One region of the Bacillus sp. 41-22 genome, then DNA from elsewhere that is predicted to be linked to it. Evidence: riboswitches for the same ligand, from Rfam matches in the RefSeq annotation. Region 1 holds a riboswitch; the other holds the start of a gene.
The links. Region 1 has a riboswitch for cyclic di-AMP ahead of LCF45_RS03820 (hypothetical protein). Riboswitches for the same ligand answer to the same signal wherever they lie in the genome.
Positions count from the first base shown of each region.

Region 2: another riboswitch for cyclic di-AMP. It lies ahead of LCF45_RS09245 (APC family permease); the one in region 1 lies ahead of LCF45_RS03820 (hypothetical protein).

Region 1 is NZ_CP084035.1:747,972-755,695, reverse strand. Features, by position in the region: gene kdpDN (KdpD-like non-kinase potassium sensor) at 1-31, opposite strand, end outside; gene kdpC (K(+)-transporting ATPase subunit C) at 88-669, opposite strand; gene kdpB (potassium-transporting ATPase subunit KdpB) at 687-2,777, opposite strand; gene kdpA (potassium-transporting ATPase subunit KdpA) at 2,791-4,458, opposite strand; gene kdpF (K(+)-transporting ATPase subunit F) at 4,478-4,558, opposite strand; gene LCF45_RS03830 (SipW-dependent-type signal peptide-containing protein) at 4,555-4,659, opposite strand; cyclic di-AMP (ydaO/yuaA leader) riboswitch at 4,754-4,899, opposite strand; gene LCF45_RS03825 (hypothetical protein) at 5,162-5,392, opposite strand; gene LCF45_RS03820 (hypothetical protein) at 5,409-5,795, opposite strand; cyclic di-AMP (ydaO/yuaA leader) riboswitch at 5,889-6,036, opposite strand; gene thiD (bifunctional hydroxymethylpyrimidine kinase/phosphomethylpyrimidine kinase) at 6,122-6,934, opposite strand; gene LCF45_RS03810 (thiazole biosynthesis adenylyltransferase ThiF) at 6,950-7,724, opposite strand, start outside.
Region 2 is NZ_CP084035.1:1,794,641-1,802,364, reverse strand. Features, by position in the region: gene LCF45_RS09245 (APC family permease) at 121-1,947, opposite strand; cyclic di-AMP (ydaO/yuaA leader) riboswitch at 2,090-2,236, opposite strand; gene LCF45_RS09240 (hypothetical protein) at 2,376-2,504, shown strand; gene panE (2-dehydropantoate 2-reductase) at 2,567-3,499, opposite strand; gene LCF45_RS09230 (hypothetical protein) at 3,675-5,150, shown strand; gene LCF45_RS09225 (oxygen-dependent tRNA uridine(34) hydroxylase TrhO) at 5,199-6,158, opposite strand; gene LCF45_RS09220 (Nramp family divalent metal transporter) at 6,652-7,724, shown strand, end outside.

The DNA.
Region 1 (7,724 bases):
GTTTATAGTCATCCGCATACAAAACACTCACAACCTTTCTTTCGAAACAACGCTACCTCAATCCGTTAGATTGAGGTAGCACTGTTACTATTTCATTAGTTTCTGTAATTCTAAATTTAACTTTAAGACGTTCACGCGATCTTCTCCAAACAAGCCAAGCGCTGCACCTTCCGTTTGATCCTTAATCAATTGATCTAGCTTTTCTTTCGGAATATTCGTTAATTTCGAGATGCGATCTACCTGTACAGAAGCCGCCTTCGGACTAATGTCAGGATCAAGCCCTGAACCTGAATTCGTCACTAAATCTATTGGTACTTCTGTAACTGGAATGGCCCGGTTTTGTTTCTTCCAGTCATCAATACTTTTCTCAACTCGTTTTGCTAAATCTGGATTAGACGGTGCATAGTTATTTGAACCAGATGCTTCTGCTTTATATTCTATACTAGAGACACGTCCATGAAAATAACGTGGATCTGTGAAATTTTGACCGATTAATTTTGAACCAACTACTTCATCTTTATCATTATATATAAGACTTCCATCCGCATTATCCTTCATTACCGCTTGCGCAATACCAGTTACAATAAGCGGGTATACGAGGCCGCACAAAACTAGAAATGTAAAAGTAATACGAATAATTGGTGAAAGTATACTTTGTTTTTTCGCCATCTTTTTTCCCCTCTTCCTTATATGAACAAGCCGACAATCATATCAATTACTTTAATTCCAATGAATGGAACGATAACTCCACCAAGCCCATAAATGAGTAAGTTTCGGCTAAGCAATGCATTAGAACTCATCGGTTTATACGCAATACCTTTCATCGCTAACGGAATTAGTAGTGGAATAATAACTGCATTAAATATTAATGCTGATAAAATCGCTGAAAGTGGCGATGTTAATTTCATAATGTTCAATGCTTCCATTTGCGGAATTGCTAATGTAAACATCGCTGGAATGATTGCAAAGTATTTTGCTATATCGTTTGCAATACTAAACGTTGTTAACGCACCACGCGTCATTAACAATTGCTTACCAATTCCTACAACCTCAATGATTTTTGTTGGATTCGAATCTAGATCAATCATATTCGCTGCTTCTTTCGCAGCTGTCGTACCACTATTCATCGCTAATCCAACATCCGCCTGCGCTAATGCCGGGGCATCATTTGTACCATCACCTGTCATCGCTACAAGTTTCCCTTTGTCTTGCTCTGCTTTAATAACCGCAATTTTATCTTCTGGTTTACACTCAGCAACGAATTCATCTACTCCTGCTTCCTTTGCAATTGTTGCTGCTGTTAACGGATTATCACCTGTACACATAACCGTTTTAATCCCCATTTGGCGCAATTGTTCAAAACGTTCACGCATACCAGGTTTCACTGTATCCTTTAAATATATTAAACCGTAAATACGATTGTCTACTGCAACTACAAGTGGTGTTCCGCCTTCTTTTGAAATCAAATCTGCTTTTTGATTCACATCTTTTGGAATCATCCCGCCTTGCGATTGAACCCATTCAATCACGGCACCAACAGCACCTTTTCTCACTTTCGTTCCATCCTGTAAATCAACACCGCTCATTCTTGTTTCTGCTTTAAATGGAACAAATTCACCTTGTTCTGCAATTTCTCTATTATATGATATAGATTTCGTTTGTACATATTCTATAACAGATCGACCTTCTGGTGTTTCATCTAAAACTGAGCTAATCGCAGCCCATTTTCCTACTTGCTCAATCGTTTCATTTCCTACTGGTAGCAGTGTATGTGCCATCCGGTTCCCGAAAGTAATCGTACCTGTTTTATCTAAAATAATCGTATTAATATCGCCCGCAGCTTCTACTGCTTTCCCTGACATCGCTAATACATTAAACTTTGTTACGCGGTCCATCCCAGCAATACCAATCGCTGATAATAACCCACCAATTGTCGTTGGAATTAAACAAACTAACAATGCTACAAGTACAGCTGTATCAATTTGAAACCCTAAATAGTTTGTAAAAATCGGCAACGTCACAACGACAATTAAGAAAATTAGAGTTAAACTCGTTAATACTGTGTTTAAGGCAATTTCATTCGGCGTTTTTTGACGCGCAGCTCCTTCTACTAAAGAAATCATTTTATCAATAAATGATTCGCCAGGGTTACTCGTAATTACAATCGTAATCTCATCACTTACGACCATCGTACCGCCTGTTACTGAACAAAAATCACCACCCGCTTCTTTTATAACAGGAGCTGATTCTCCTGTTATTGCAGATTCATCTACAGACGCTAATCCTTTAATTACTTCACCATCATTCGGAATCATTTCTCCTTGTTTTACAATAACAACGTCACCTTTTCTCAGATCAGTTGCTGAAACTTGAACAATGTCTCCATTTTCTTTTACAACGTTTGCAAACACATCTTTCTTCGATTGTTTTAAAGAATCGGCTTGCGCTTTACCACGACCTTCAGCCAACGCTTCTGCAAAGTTAGCAAATAAAACTGTAAATAATAGAATAAGAGAAACTGTTATATTAAACCATCCTGGTACACTACTAGAAATACTTGGAAGAAAGGATAAAATTAACGTAATGATAAATCCAATTTCCACAACAAACATAATCGGATTCTTTATCATTACTTTCGGGTTCAATTTCGCAAAGGATTGTTTCATCGCATGTGTCACGATATCACGATCCATCGTTTTCGCTTGTCTAACTTCATCTTCTACAGCATGTATTTGTGACTGATTTACTTGTTTTTCTTTTACTACTACCGGTCTCATCATTTACCCTCCATTACTTCAATATAAGAAATTCTGCAATTGGGCCGAGTACTAACATCGGGAAAAATGTTAACGCACCAACAATTACAATCGTTCCAATAAAGATTCCTCCAAATAAACCATTATCCGTACGGAACGTTCCGACTGTTTCTGGTACTACCGTCTTCTCTTTCAATGAAGCTGCCACAGCTAGCATCGTAATTAAACTGAAATAACGTCCTAAAAACATAACTAAACCAGTCGTAATATTCCAAAACGGTGTATTATCTGCTAATCCTTCAAATCCAGATCCGTTATTCGCAGCTGACGATGTGTATTCATATACAACTTGCGTTAAACCGTGAAAACCGGAGTGAGAAATCGCATCCGTTCCTAAACTTGTTGAAAGAGCTAATGCTGAAAATCCTAAAATAAGTAATGGATGAAATAGAATCGTTACTGCAATTAATTTCATTTCCTTACCTTCAATCTTTTTACCTAAAAACTCTGGTGTCCTTCCGACCATTAATCCAGATATAAAGACTGCAATAATTGCATACATAATAATATTAATAAAGCCCGCTCCAACACCACCGTATACTGTATTCAACATCATATTTACGAGTGGTACTAATCCGCCAATTGGTGTTAACGTATCATGCATCGTATTAACGGCCCCTGTTTCAGCAGCTGTCGTTACTGTTGCGTATAGTGAAGAAAATACTGTTCCAAATCGCACTTCTTTTCCTTCTGTACTTCCTTGTACATGTTCGATACCCATTCCATTTAATGCCGGATTACCATTTAATTCAGATGTAGTAATCGTTATAAATCCGAGTAAAAACACCATAAATAGTGAAACGAAAAGGATACGTCCTTGTTTTTTATTTCCTACCATTCTTCCGTACGTAAATGGAAGTGCTGTTGGCAATAACATCATAAGCATCATTTGCAAAATATTACTCATTTGCCCTGGATTTTCGAAAGGATGTGTAGAGTTTGCTCCGAAAAATCCTCCGCCGTTATTTCCAAGTTCCTTAATGGAAACGAATGATGCAACTGGACCACGTAAAATACTTTGCTTCGCACCATCAATTGTTTGTGCTGTAACCGCCCCATCTAACGTTTGTGGTACACCAAGTGCGACAAAGACTAACGCCGCAATAAATGCGATAGGAAGAAAAACTCTCGTTAACGCTCTCGTAAAATCAACGAAAAAGTTACCAAGTTCTTTTCCAGCGAGCCCTCTTATAAATGCCATAACGATGGCTAACGTCGTTGCTGGTGCCGCAAACATTAAAAATGTAATCCCGATTAATTGTGATAAATAAGATAAACCATTTTCACCGCTGTAATGTTGTAAGTTTGTATCAGCCATAAAACTAATCGCTGTATTAAAAGCGAGCGTAGGCTCCATCCCTTCAATATGCGCTGGATTTAATGGCAATACACCTTGTAATCTGAAAATGAAATATACGACGACAATCATAAATCCATTGAGTAGAACTAATGATAATGCATACTGTTTCCACGTTTGATTGTATCCTTTTACACCTGTAATTTTAAAAATAAGTTTCTCAAAAGGCCCGAATACTTTATCTAGCTTCTTGCTACCTTGAAAGGCTTTCTCTAAATAAATCCCCGTTGGCTTTGCTACTAAAATAAACAAGAGCATTGTAATAACGACTGCAACCCAAATCATAATGAATGATTCCCCCTAATTAAAACTTTTCTGGATTTAATAATGCGTATACTAAGTACACCGTAATCGCTGCAACAATAACCGATAAGGCAATCATCATGATTGCTTCCCTTCTTTCACAACTTTATCTGACCAACTTGCAAGACTTGCCATCGATGCGACTAACCCAACAAAAATACCGATCATTACAACATCTAACATAACTACCCCTCACTTTTGTTAATTTTTACCATCTAGTTATCAAAAAAAGAACACTAAGCTCTACTTAGTGTTCGAAACGAACAACACAAAGTAAACCTCCTCTCTAAACGCTTACGAGGTTAGCTGTCGGATTCGGGCCTAAAGAGTAGCCCTACTTTCAAAATTGAAAGATTCACCCCAAGTGACAATGCACAAAATTGGTTCCCCCGCTCCATTTCTGGAACTCAGCGATTTTAGGTTTTTTTTGGAAATTTTATGAATGATTTATGAGAGTAAATATACTCCTCTAAATTTAACTTGTAAAGGGGTAAATTACTGAAAATAAGAAAATATCCATCTATTTAAGCGTTTACATTAGTTGTTATTAATATTTTTTCATCTGTTTTCTCGTCTTTCCTTTCTTTTTCACAGAAATGATCTTTTAAATACGAAATAAAAAGAGCGAATTACATGAAGTGCATAGCTTGTTGCACTCAGCATTCGCTCTTTTTTCATTCAACCTTTATTCTCCACGCAAAAAAGCACGCAAATTTCTCCCTCGAATATAAACTTGTGATAATTCCGCATGTAACTGCTCATATTCGGTAATATCCGCCTCTAAATACAAAACATCTTTTGATGGTAATATAATATATGGACCTGGAAAAAGAGGATCGAGCACTACCAATTCGTGAACTCTCTCTACCGATATCGCCCAACGATTCGCTATATCTCCTAGTAACAACACTTTCATCTTCATTTCCCCCACCTTATTCAAAAAATAAAAAAGAAATATTATCACAGTTCGTAAACACTACAAATTTAGCTCCAATTGTTTCATAGAGCCTGGCCGGATAGCGTTTATTCTTTGTAACAACAGTAATAGGCGCTTGAAAAGAAAAACGAATGTGTTCTGTGAAGAAACTAACTATCGGAAGCTCATCCCCTAGTAAAATCACCTTCTTAATACGTGTGCAAATACTAGTAAAATCCTTCTCCTTATTACAGCTATAAGCTGATTCAAACCCATACTCTCTAACTTCAGCCGCTATCTCTTCATTGGCTGTAAAAATAATTAACTCATGCTGAAATGCTACTAGCTCTCTTAAACTCTTTACCTTGTTTTTTTCTCCAACACAAATAAGTGTTAGTTCCATGTACCTCATCCTCCTTAGCATAAAAGAACTCAAACATAGATTGATATTCTCCTATACTAATCAGACCGATGAAGTGATGTATCCATCATGGCACCGTCCTCTCTCAAGACGCTTACGAAGTTAGCTGTCGGATTCGGACTTTGAGAGTAGCCCTACTTTCAACATTGAAAGATTCACCCCTAGTGACGACGCACAAATTGGTTCCTCCGCTCCATACATTTGGACTCAGCGTATTACAAAAAATGTATTCTGGCTGATATATTACTCCTGTATTTGGAAAAAGTAAACACAAAAAAAGCCAGTTAACAAACTGGCTTCTCGTATCTTTATACATGCGTCTTATTCAATTTATATGCAAAATGATTCGTCGGCCCATGACCACTTCCAATATTCAATGGCTCTTCAATTGCTATACTAATAAATCGTTTTGCTTCTTGAACTGCCTCTTCCATCAAGTAGCCTTTCGCAAGTCCTGCTGTAACCGCTGAAGCAAATGTACACCCACTTCCGTGCGTTTGCTTCGAAGGAATTCGTTCACTTCTAAATTCAATAAACTGCTCACCATCAAAGAGTAAATCAATTACTTCATTACCTTGATATTCTGCATGTCCGCCCTTCATAAGCACATATTTAGCCCCTAATTCATGCAATACTTTTGCAGCTTCCTTACTATCTTCTACATTATGAATCTCCATTCCAGTTAACACTTCTGCTTCAGGAACATTCGGTGTGACAACAGTTGCTACTGGCAATAAATATTCTTTTAATGCTTGTACTGCTTCTTGTTGTAATAATGACGCACCGCCTTTAGCAATCATAACAGGATCTAGCACAATATTATTCCAGCCAAATTTCTTAATATGCTCTGCCACAATTTGAATAATTTCACTACTAAATAACATTCCCAGTTTCACAGCATCTGGCGTTAAATCCGTACCAATTGAATTCAGCTGCTCCGTAATCCCTTCTAAAGAAACAGGATATACCCCTTGAACGCCAAGCGTATTTTGAGCAGTAATTGCTGTAATAGCCGTCATTCCATACACACCAAGCTCTTGGAATGTTTTTAAATCCGCCTGAATCCCAGCGCCGCCTCCGCTATCAGACCCTGCAATTGTTAAAGCTTTATTCACTTTCATCCCACTCATCCTTTTCTACCCAAAATAGCGATGATAAATTGTTTTCGCTTCGCTTATATCTTTCGTGCCATGTACAAGTACACGGCCATCTTTAAAAGCAACTAATCTCTTTTCTTCAACCGAAAATGATAATAAATATGGATTTACATTCAAATCATTCACGCGATCATTCAGCAATTTTTTATATTGTTCAAAATCCATTTCCTCTTTATGAGGTGGTCTAATTTGAACTGTATTTCTCCCGCATAACACTGCTGTTTTTGAAGTGTTTTCCTTATTTAAATATGGATATACTGCCTGTTCACCACACGATAGACAATTATGTTTACGAAGCTTTCGCACATTCATACATGAATATTCATTTTTCCATACATCAAATGATACAAGCCCATCTCGAAGCGAGTCATAATCTTCTACTAACAGTTTAAGTGTTTCCGTTACTTGATGAGAAACGACAAGAGACACAGCAGGCGATATAATCCCCGCTGTATCACATGTCGCTCCCCCAAGCGGAATCGATTGTAATAAACAAGATAAACATGGCGTTTTTCCTGGAAGAATAGTATAAGAAAGACCGTAACTCCCTACACATGCCCCATAAACCCATGGAATAGAATATTTTTGCGATATATCATTCACAATGAAACGTGTTTCGAAATTGTCAGTCGCATCGATGATTACATCAACATTTGTAACGAGTTCTTCCAACTCTTCAGCCGTTACATCCTGAACGAGAGCTTCTACTCTTACTTCACTATTAACCTCTTCTAGACGTTTTTTTGCCGCTACA
Region 2 (7,724 bases), 1.0 Mb from region 1:
TGTTTACTCATAAGAGATTATATTATAGTAATATAATTTTAAGACCTATATGCAATTATGCATAGCATATACACAAAAAGGATAGCTTCACTTTCGTGAAGCTATCCTTAAAAAATCTTATTACTTTTTCAAATGATATGGAACTGTCGTAATAACAACATTTCTTTTATAGAGTAAATACGCACGAATGAGTAAACTAGACTGATTATGAAGAATGTTATGCCAACCTTTTTTCGGAATAAACTGTGGTATAACGACCGTAACTCGGTAATTTGATTCACTCGCTTTATATTGCACTGTGTCAATAAATTTTGTAAGCGGCTGAATAATGCTTCTATAATGAGAATGTAATGTAACAAGCCTTACTTCAGGTTGCCACTTCTCCCATTTCTCTTCAAATTTCTTTTCCTCTTCTCTGTCAAAAGCAACATATACAGCGATAACTTGATCTGCAGAAAGAGCCTTAGCATAGTTCAATGAATTTTCTACTACATGAGTCATACCAGCTACAGGAACGACAATTACATTCCCTTCAATCGGAACAAGTGGTTCACAAGTTTTTAAACTTAATTGATCGCCCACTGCATCATAATGCTTCTTAATTCGATGGAACAAGAAGATAATAAAAGGTAAGAAAATAAGGATTGACCAAACTTGTGCGAACTTAGTTAAAAAGAACATGCTCATAACGATAAAACTAATGACTGCACCAATTAAATTAACCGTTAATCTTAAAGCCCATCCTTCAGGCTTTTCACGAAGCCATTTTAGTACCATTCCAGTTTGAGAAAGTGTAAACGGAATAAATACCCCTACTGCATATAGCGGAATCAAGTGTTCTGTTTTCCCCTGAAAAGCTACAATTAAAATAATCGAAGAAATCCCAAGTATAATAATACCGTTTGAATAACCTAGGCGGTCTCCTCTAATCGTAAACATTCTCGGTATGAACTTATCTTTTGCAAGATTAACCGCTAATAGTGGAAATGCAGAATAACCTGTGTTAGCCGCAAGAATTAATATTAAAGCTGTTGTACCTTGTATGAAATAGTACATGAAATTACGTCCAAAAGTTTGTTCAGCAATTTGTGAAACGACTGTTACTTCCTTACTTGGATTAATTCCGTAATAATAAGCTAAAAAGACAATTCCAGAAAATAAAACTGCAAGTAATGCACCCATTGCAAGCAATGTTTTCGCTGCATTGTTAGGTGCAGGATCTTTAAAGTTTGGAATTGCGTTAGATATCGCCTCAACACCCGTTAAAGCAGAGCTTCCTGAAGCAAATGCTCGTAACAGTAAGAACAAACTAATTCCCGCAACTGGTGTTCCAATTGGCGAATGCAGCGTGGGTGAAACGTGACCAGTCAAAATATTATATATTCCTACACCAATTAATATAAATAATGCTACAACGAATAAATAAACCGGATATGCTAAAACGGAAGCTGATTCCGTTACGCCTCTTAAATTTAAGATGGTAATCAATATGACAAATATAATCGCAATGATTACATTATGTGCATGTAAACTAGGAAAAGCTGATGTGAGCGCATCTGTACCTGCGGACACACTTACTGCAACAGTTAAAATGTAATCGACTAATAAAGATCCTCCAGCTATTAATCCCGGATTCATCCCTAAATTTTCTTTTGATACAACATATGCTCCGCCGCCATGAGGGTAAGCAAAAATAATTTGTCGATAAGATAAAATAAGAGCTGTCAATAATACTAATACCCCAACAGCTATCGGAATGGAATACCAATAAGCTATTGCTCCAAGACCTGCTAGTGCAATTAATATTTGCTCTGGTCCGTATGCGACCGATGACAATGCGTCAGAAGATAAAATGGCTAGCGCCTTCGTTTTATTAAGTTTTTGCTCTCCTAACTCAGTTGATTTTAACGGTCTTCCAATTAAAAATCTTTTAATAGATGAAACCAATGCTGTCCACTCTCCAATAATTTTGTACGAACGATTTTGCTAGTTACAGCGATAAACTATTTCTTCAGAAAACAAAAATGTCTACAAGCCATAACGAAATAGACTTGTAGACATTATTTTTTTTGTCGCACAAGCTCCACCTTCCTTCTCAATATAACGCTTACGAGGTTAGCTGTCGGATTCGGGCCTATGAGTAGCCCTACCTTTTTCAAGGATTCACCCCATTGGATTATGTACTAATCCATAAGAACGGGTCCCCCGCACCATGCGGCTTCAGCGATTTAGAAAATTGAAACTGTGGATTATAATACTCCTTTATTTTCAAAAAGTAAACAAAAATTTTAAAAAAGAAAAAAATTAAAACGATTGCGCATAATCCACCGAAAAATATACATAATGAATACTAAAAATCCACAAAGGAGACCCGTATGTCTAAAGAAAAGAAGCCACTTTTTTCCGATTCCTATTTAGATGCAGTAGCAAATGAAATTAATCAGCTATATGGTAAACGTGAAAGAGAACGAAATACGACAGATAAACCGAAAAGAAACGAATAAATTGTCAAAAAGAAACAAAAAAAGGATAGCAACATTTATATTTTGCTATCCTTTACTCTTTTTCATACCATTTCTTTAGTAAAAATCATTTTTTCATATACCTTTAAATTTTGATACACAACACTTAATAAAGGCACATCTATAGACATTTCCTCTGCTAATTTCAATAAGTATCCTTGTAAATGCTTCCCTTCAATGAGCGAACCTTTTTCCATATCCCGTTGCATCGATGACTTCATATCATACGAAATTTTATCAATCGTTTTCATATGTTCCTGGGCGATATTCTCCTTAACTGGAGCCCCCATAGATTTCATGATTTGCACTGATTCTTCAAATAAGTTCCTAATAAATTCTCGGCCTCCATCACTCTCACGAATCGGTCCTATCGGCGCACGCATTAATGTTGTCACACCTGACATTGCGGTGATAAATAAATATTTATGCCACATATCTTGCACAATATTTTCACTTAAAACAAAACTAGCTTTTGTATCTGCAAATGTTTTAGAAATAAGCTTTATTCTCTCTGAATCTTGAGGCTTAATTTCCCCAAATACAAGTCTGTTGGCAGCACTCGTTTGTACAATTTCTCCCTGATCGTTTAATGTCGTCTCGATAAAGCATAGACCGCCAATTACTTTCTCTTCACCGAATTCCTTTTGTAATAGTGATAAATGAGCGATACCATTTAACAATGGGATTATTACAGTATTTTTACCTACAAACGGCTTTAAATCTATGGTCGCCTCGTGTAAATGATACGCTTTTGTTGAAAATAAAATCACATCAAATGGAGTCGTTCTATCTTCTTTCGTTACCAATTTCGGTTGAAATGAAAAATCTCCATTAACACTACGAATAACAAGGCCTTTTTCTTCTAATTGCTGTTTTCTTTTGCTGCGAACGAGAAATGTAACATCTTCTCCCTTTTCTACTAATCGGCCACCGAAAAATCCGCCAACGCCCCCAGCTCCTAATACTAAAATACGCATACAACATCCCCCTTTTTCTAACACAATTATACTAATTTTAGTATACATAACATTATACATGTCCCTTGTTAAATAAGCTGAATTTTCATTCTTAATCTAATGAACAAGAGAGGTTATTTTCAAGAAAAATTGGGCATGTTGTTTCTATAGCTTATACGGAAAGGAAACAATGTAAATGGAGGCAATACAAACAATCGAGGAAAAAGATGTAACAACAGCTATATTTCAATTTATATTCCCGTTTTCGTTTAAAACTGGATATGAACAAAATATGTTCCCTTTCTTACAAAAAAATGATTTTCGACCTTTTCGACTCGATCATCTTGAAGATGAAAATACATATTACGGGAAATTTCAAGTTTCACATCAAAATATGGAAGCATACTATCTTTCCTTTACAAATAAAATTCTCTTTCCTCATTCAGAACATCAAAAAGGATTACAGCGCTATTCTAAAGACCTTAATTTAAATGGACATTTAACAACTAACCTTATTTCCGTTCCATTCAAGATACATTCTATTGATGTAACACTTTGTCCTTATGAGCTTGGGTTCTTAACAATTCGGACAGAAATAAAAACCGCTCCTAACATGACATTATCAGAAGCGATTGAATTCGCGGTTCGCTTCCGTGTACTTGAAACTAATAGTGATACGACTGAGACTATTTGTATTGAATGTGATGGAAAAAAATATTCACAAGTAGAAAAACTTATATTCGGTGATTTATTTCATGGTTTAACAGACTTCTTTGAGAACAAGAGATTGCGGAGTTCTTACTTTCAAACATTCCCTTTCTTTGAAGACCAGCGAATGTATGTACAAACTCTATTATCCATAAACAAAGAGTCAGACCTTCATATAATCGATATATATCGAGCTTCCAGTCTTTCCGGATTATCAGATGATGGTAAGCCATATATTAGTGCAAATAATGTTCCTTATATTCACGATTATTTAACAAAACATTCTTATCAAAGATGGGCTCCTAACCGTTACTTTATTATGGAAGAACATATTTTCACATGTATTACAAATGAAGGTGAACAAGCAGTCACTAAACTTGCTAGTCAAATGTACGGGGAGTTTTATTACGCTTTATTATTAAATTTATTTCATAAAGTTGTTTTATTAAAGATGGCAAACGCTTATGCCGAGTTAAATATTGAACAAGATACAAATGAAATAGAGAAATTAATTTATTCAATAAATTCGTTTACAGCTAATTATTTTTCTTTAGAATTAGTATCCCAATCACAAAGTGAAGATATTTTCTTTCGTCTAAGAAAACTTTTTAACATTGAAGTACTGTACACGAACGCGAAACAAAATCTCGATAGTTTATTTAAATATCAAGAAAATGTTGCTTCAAAAAAAGATAGCCTCTTATTATTAATTTTAACGCTCTACTCTGTTGTAGGCCAAATGTTAGGGTTTACTATGATTGATCTTTTAAGAAACACCGATTCAAACAAAATATCATCGCCTTTTGAATTTTTTGCTCTATTAATAGCGATTAGTGGCATAGTCATTTCACTTATTTTAGGTATACAAAGTTTATACCAATGGAGTGTACAACATAAACGAAGAAAAGCATGGGTAAAACAAACTGTACTTTCTGCTGTGAAAGAGAAGGATAGTACAAAGTAACTAAAAAACAGATGGCAGCACGATGCTACCATCTGTTTTCTATTATGCTTACTTACCTGCTTCGATTTTTTCTAATGTAGCAGCTACTTGCTCTTCTGTTAATTCGTGTTGCACGATATAACGATTACGTGGGTGTACACGACATTCATGAGAACATGCACGTAAATGTTTTGCTTCACTTTCTTCAGAACATAAAATTTTCTTGTTACATTCAGGGTTTGCACAGTTTACATAGCGCTCACAAGGTTCACCTGTAAAGTGATCTTTACCAACGATAACATGTTCTTTTTGGTTTACTGGTACAGCGATACGCTCATCAAATACGTAACATTGACCATCCCAAAGTTCACCTTGTACTTCTGGATCTTTTCCGTACGTTACAATTCCGCCATGAAGCTGGCTTACATCTTCATAACCTTCACGAACTAACCAACCTGAGAATTTCTCACAACGAATTCCACCTGTACAGTACGTTAAAATCTTTTTACCCTCAAGTGTTTCTTTATTTTCTCTAATCCAATCTGGTAATTCACGGAATGATTCAATATCTGGTTTAATCGCACCTTTGAAGTGTCCTAAATCAAATTCATAATCATTTCGTGCATCAATGATAACTGTATCTTCTTGTTTCATTGCCTCATAAAAATCTTTTGGTTCTAAATACTTCCCAGTAATTTCTTTCGGGTTAATGTCGTCTTCTAGACGAAGTGTAACTAACTCTGAACGAGGACGTACGTGCATTTTCTTGAATGCATGTTCATCTGCCTCATCAATTTTAAATACGATTCCAGCAAAACGTGGATCATTATTCATCGCTTCCACGTATTTTTCTGTTTGCTCAACAGTTCCAGAACAAGTTCCGTTAATTCCTTCTGTCGCTACAAGAATTCTTCCTTTTAACTCAAGTGATTTACAAAATTCTAAATGCTGTTCAGCAAATTCTTCTGGGTTTTCAATTGTTGTGTACATGTAATACAGTAATACTCTATATGGTTTTGTAGTTGCCAATGTATTTCTACCACCTATCTAAATTTTAAAATCATGTATAAGTTAACGTTCATATCAAAACATATATAATAAGAAAATACATACTAAATTGTACTTAGCCTATTTTCTTCTATTTACAATTTTTTCTATAAGTTAACAAAAATAAAAACAAGATTACAGAACAAAACACTACGGTTAGGTTGTAATCCCAATATATTATATATCATACAATTTCATTTCCATCAATTAATATGCTGTAATATAGGCTGTATGTTCACATAAATTTCAAAAACAACCCTATAATTTATTATCTTCTCCCTTATTCAACAACCATAAACTCCCAAAATATTTTTGCATCGTCACACCATTCATTGCACACAGTCATATAATTTGCATTAAGGAAACTTTTATGTTCAAATGAAATTGCCACATCATATATCTAAATGTATTGAAATAATGAGTAAAAATAAAGTGAAACTTTAATCAAGTTAAGATTTCAAAGGGGAATACTACTATGAATAAAGATATAACAAAAGATGAACAAGTCCCTTCTCAAAGTACAACAGTTCAATCAGCCCATTTAGCGTTAAGTGGACAAACAAAAGGCTTTAAAAGACTGTTACCATTCTTAGGACCTGCTTTTATCGCATCAGTTGCTTATATTGATCCTGGGAACTTCGCTACAAATATCGCAGCTGGATCACAATATGGGTATTTATTGCTTTGGGTAATACTCGCTTCTAATTTAATGGCTGTATTAATTCAAACTTTATCAGCTAAATTAGGAATCGCTACTGGGAGAAATCTTCCTGAAGTAGCTCGCGAAAACTTCCCCAAACCAGTTTCCATCGGTTTATGGATACAAGGGGAACTCGTTATTATGGCTACAGATTTAGCTGAATTTATTGGGGCAGCACTTGGCTTATACTTACTATTTGGAATTCCGATGTTACCAGCTGCTTTAATTACAGCAGTTGGATCATTTATTATTCTTGAATTTCAACGCAGAGGCTTTCGTCCATTAGAAGCTATCATAACAGGTATGATTTTTATCGTTGTTATCGCTTTTGGTATCCAAGTCTTTTACGCAAAACCGGAATTAAGCCCTCTACTCTCAGGACTTTTCACTCCAAAATTCCAAGGTGTAGATAGCATCCTTTTAGCAGCTGGAATTTTAGGTGCGACAGTAATGCCGCACGCGATATATTTACATTCGGCCTTAACGCAGCGCCGTGTAGTCGGAACAAATGATGAACAAAAGAAAAAGATTTTCCGCTTCGAATTCATCGATATTATTATTGCAATGGTTATCGCTGGAGCAATTAATGCAAGTATGTTAATTGTAGCAGCTGCACTATTCTTTAAAAACGGCTTGCACGTTGAAGACCTTGATGTTGCTTTTAACCAGTTCAGTAATTTAGTCGGTCCTGTATCGGCTGCATTATTTGGGATTGGACTTTTATCAGCAGGTTTATCTAGTTCTTCTGTTGGTACGATGTCTGGTGATATTATTATGCAAGGATTCATTCGAATGCATATTCCGTTATACTTACGCCGATTTATAACAATGATTCCGCCTCTCGTTAT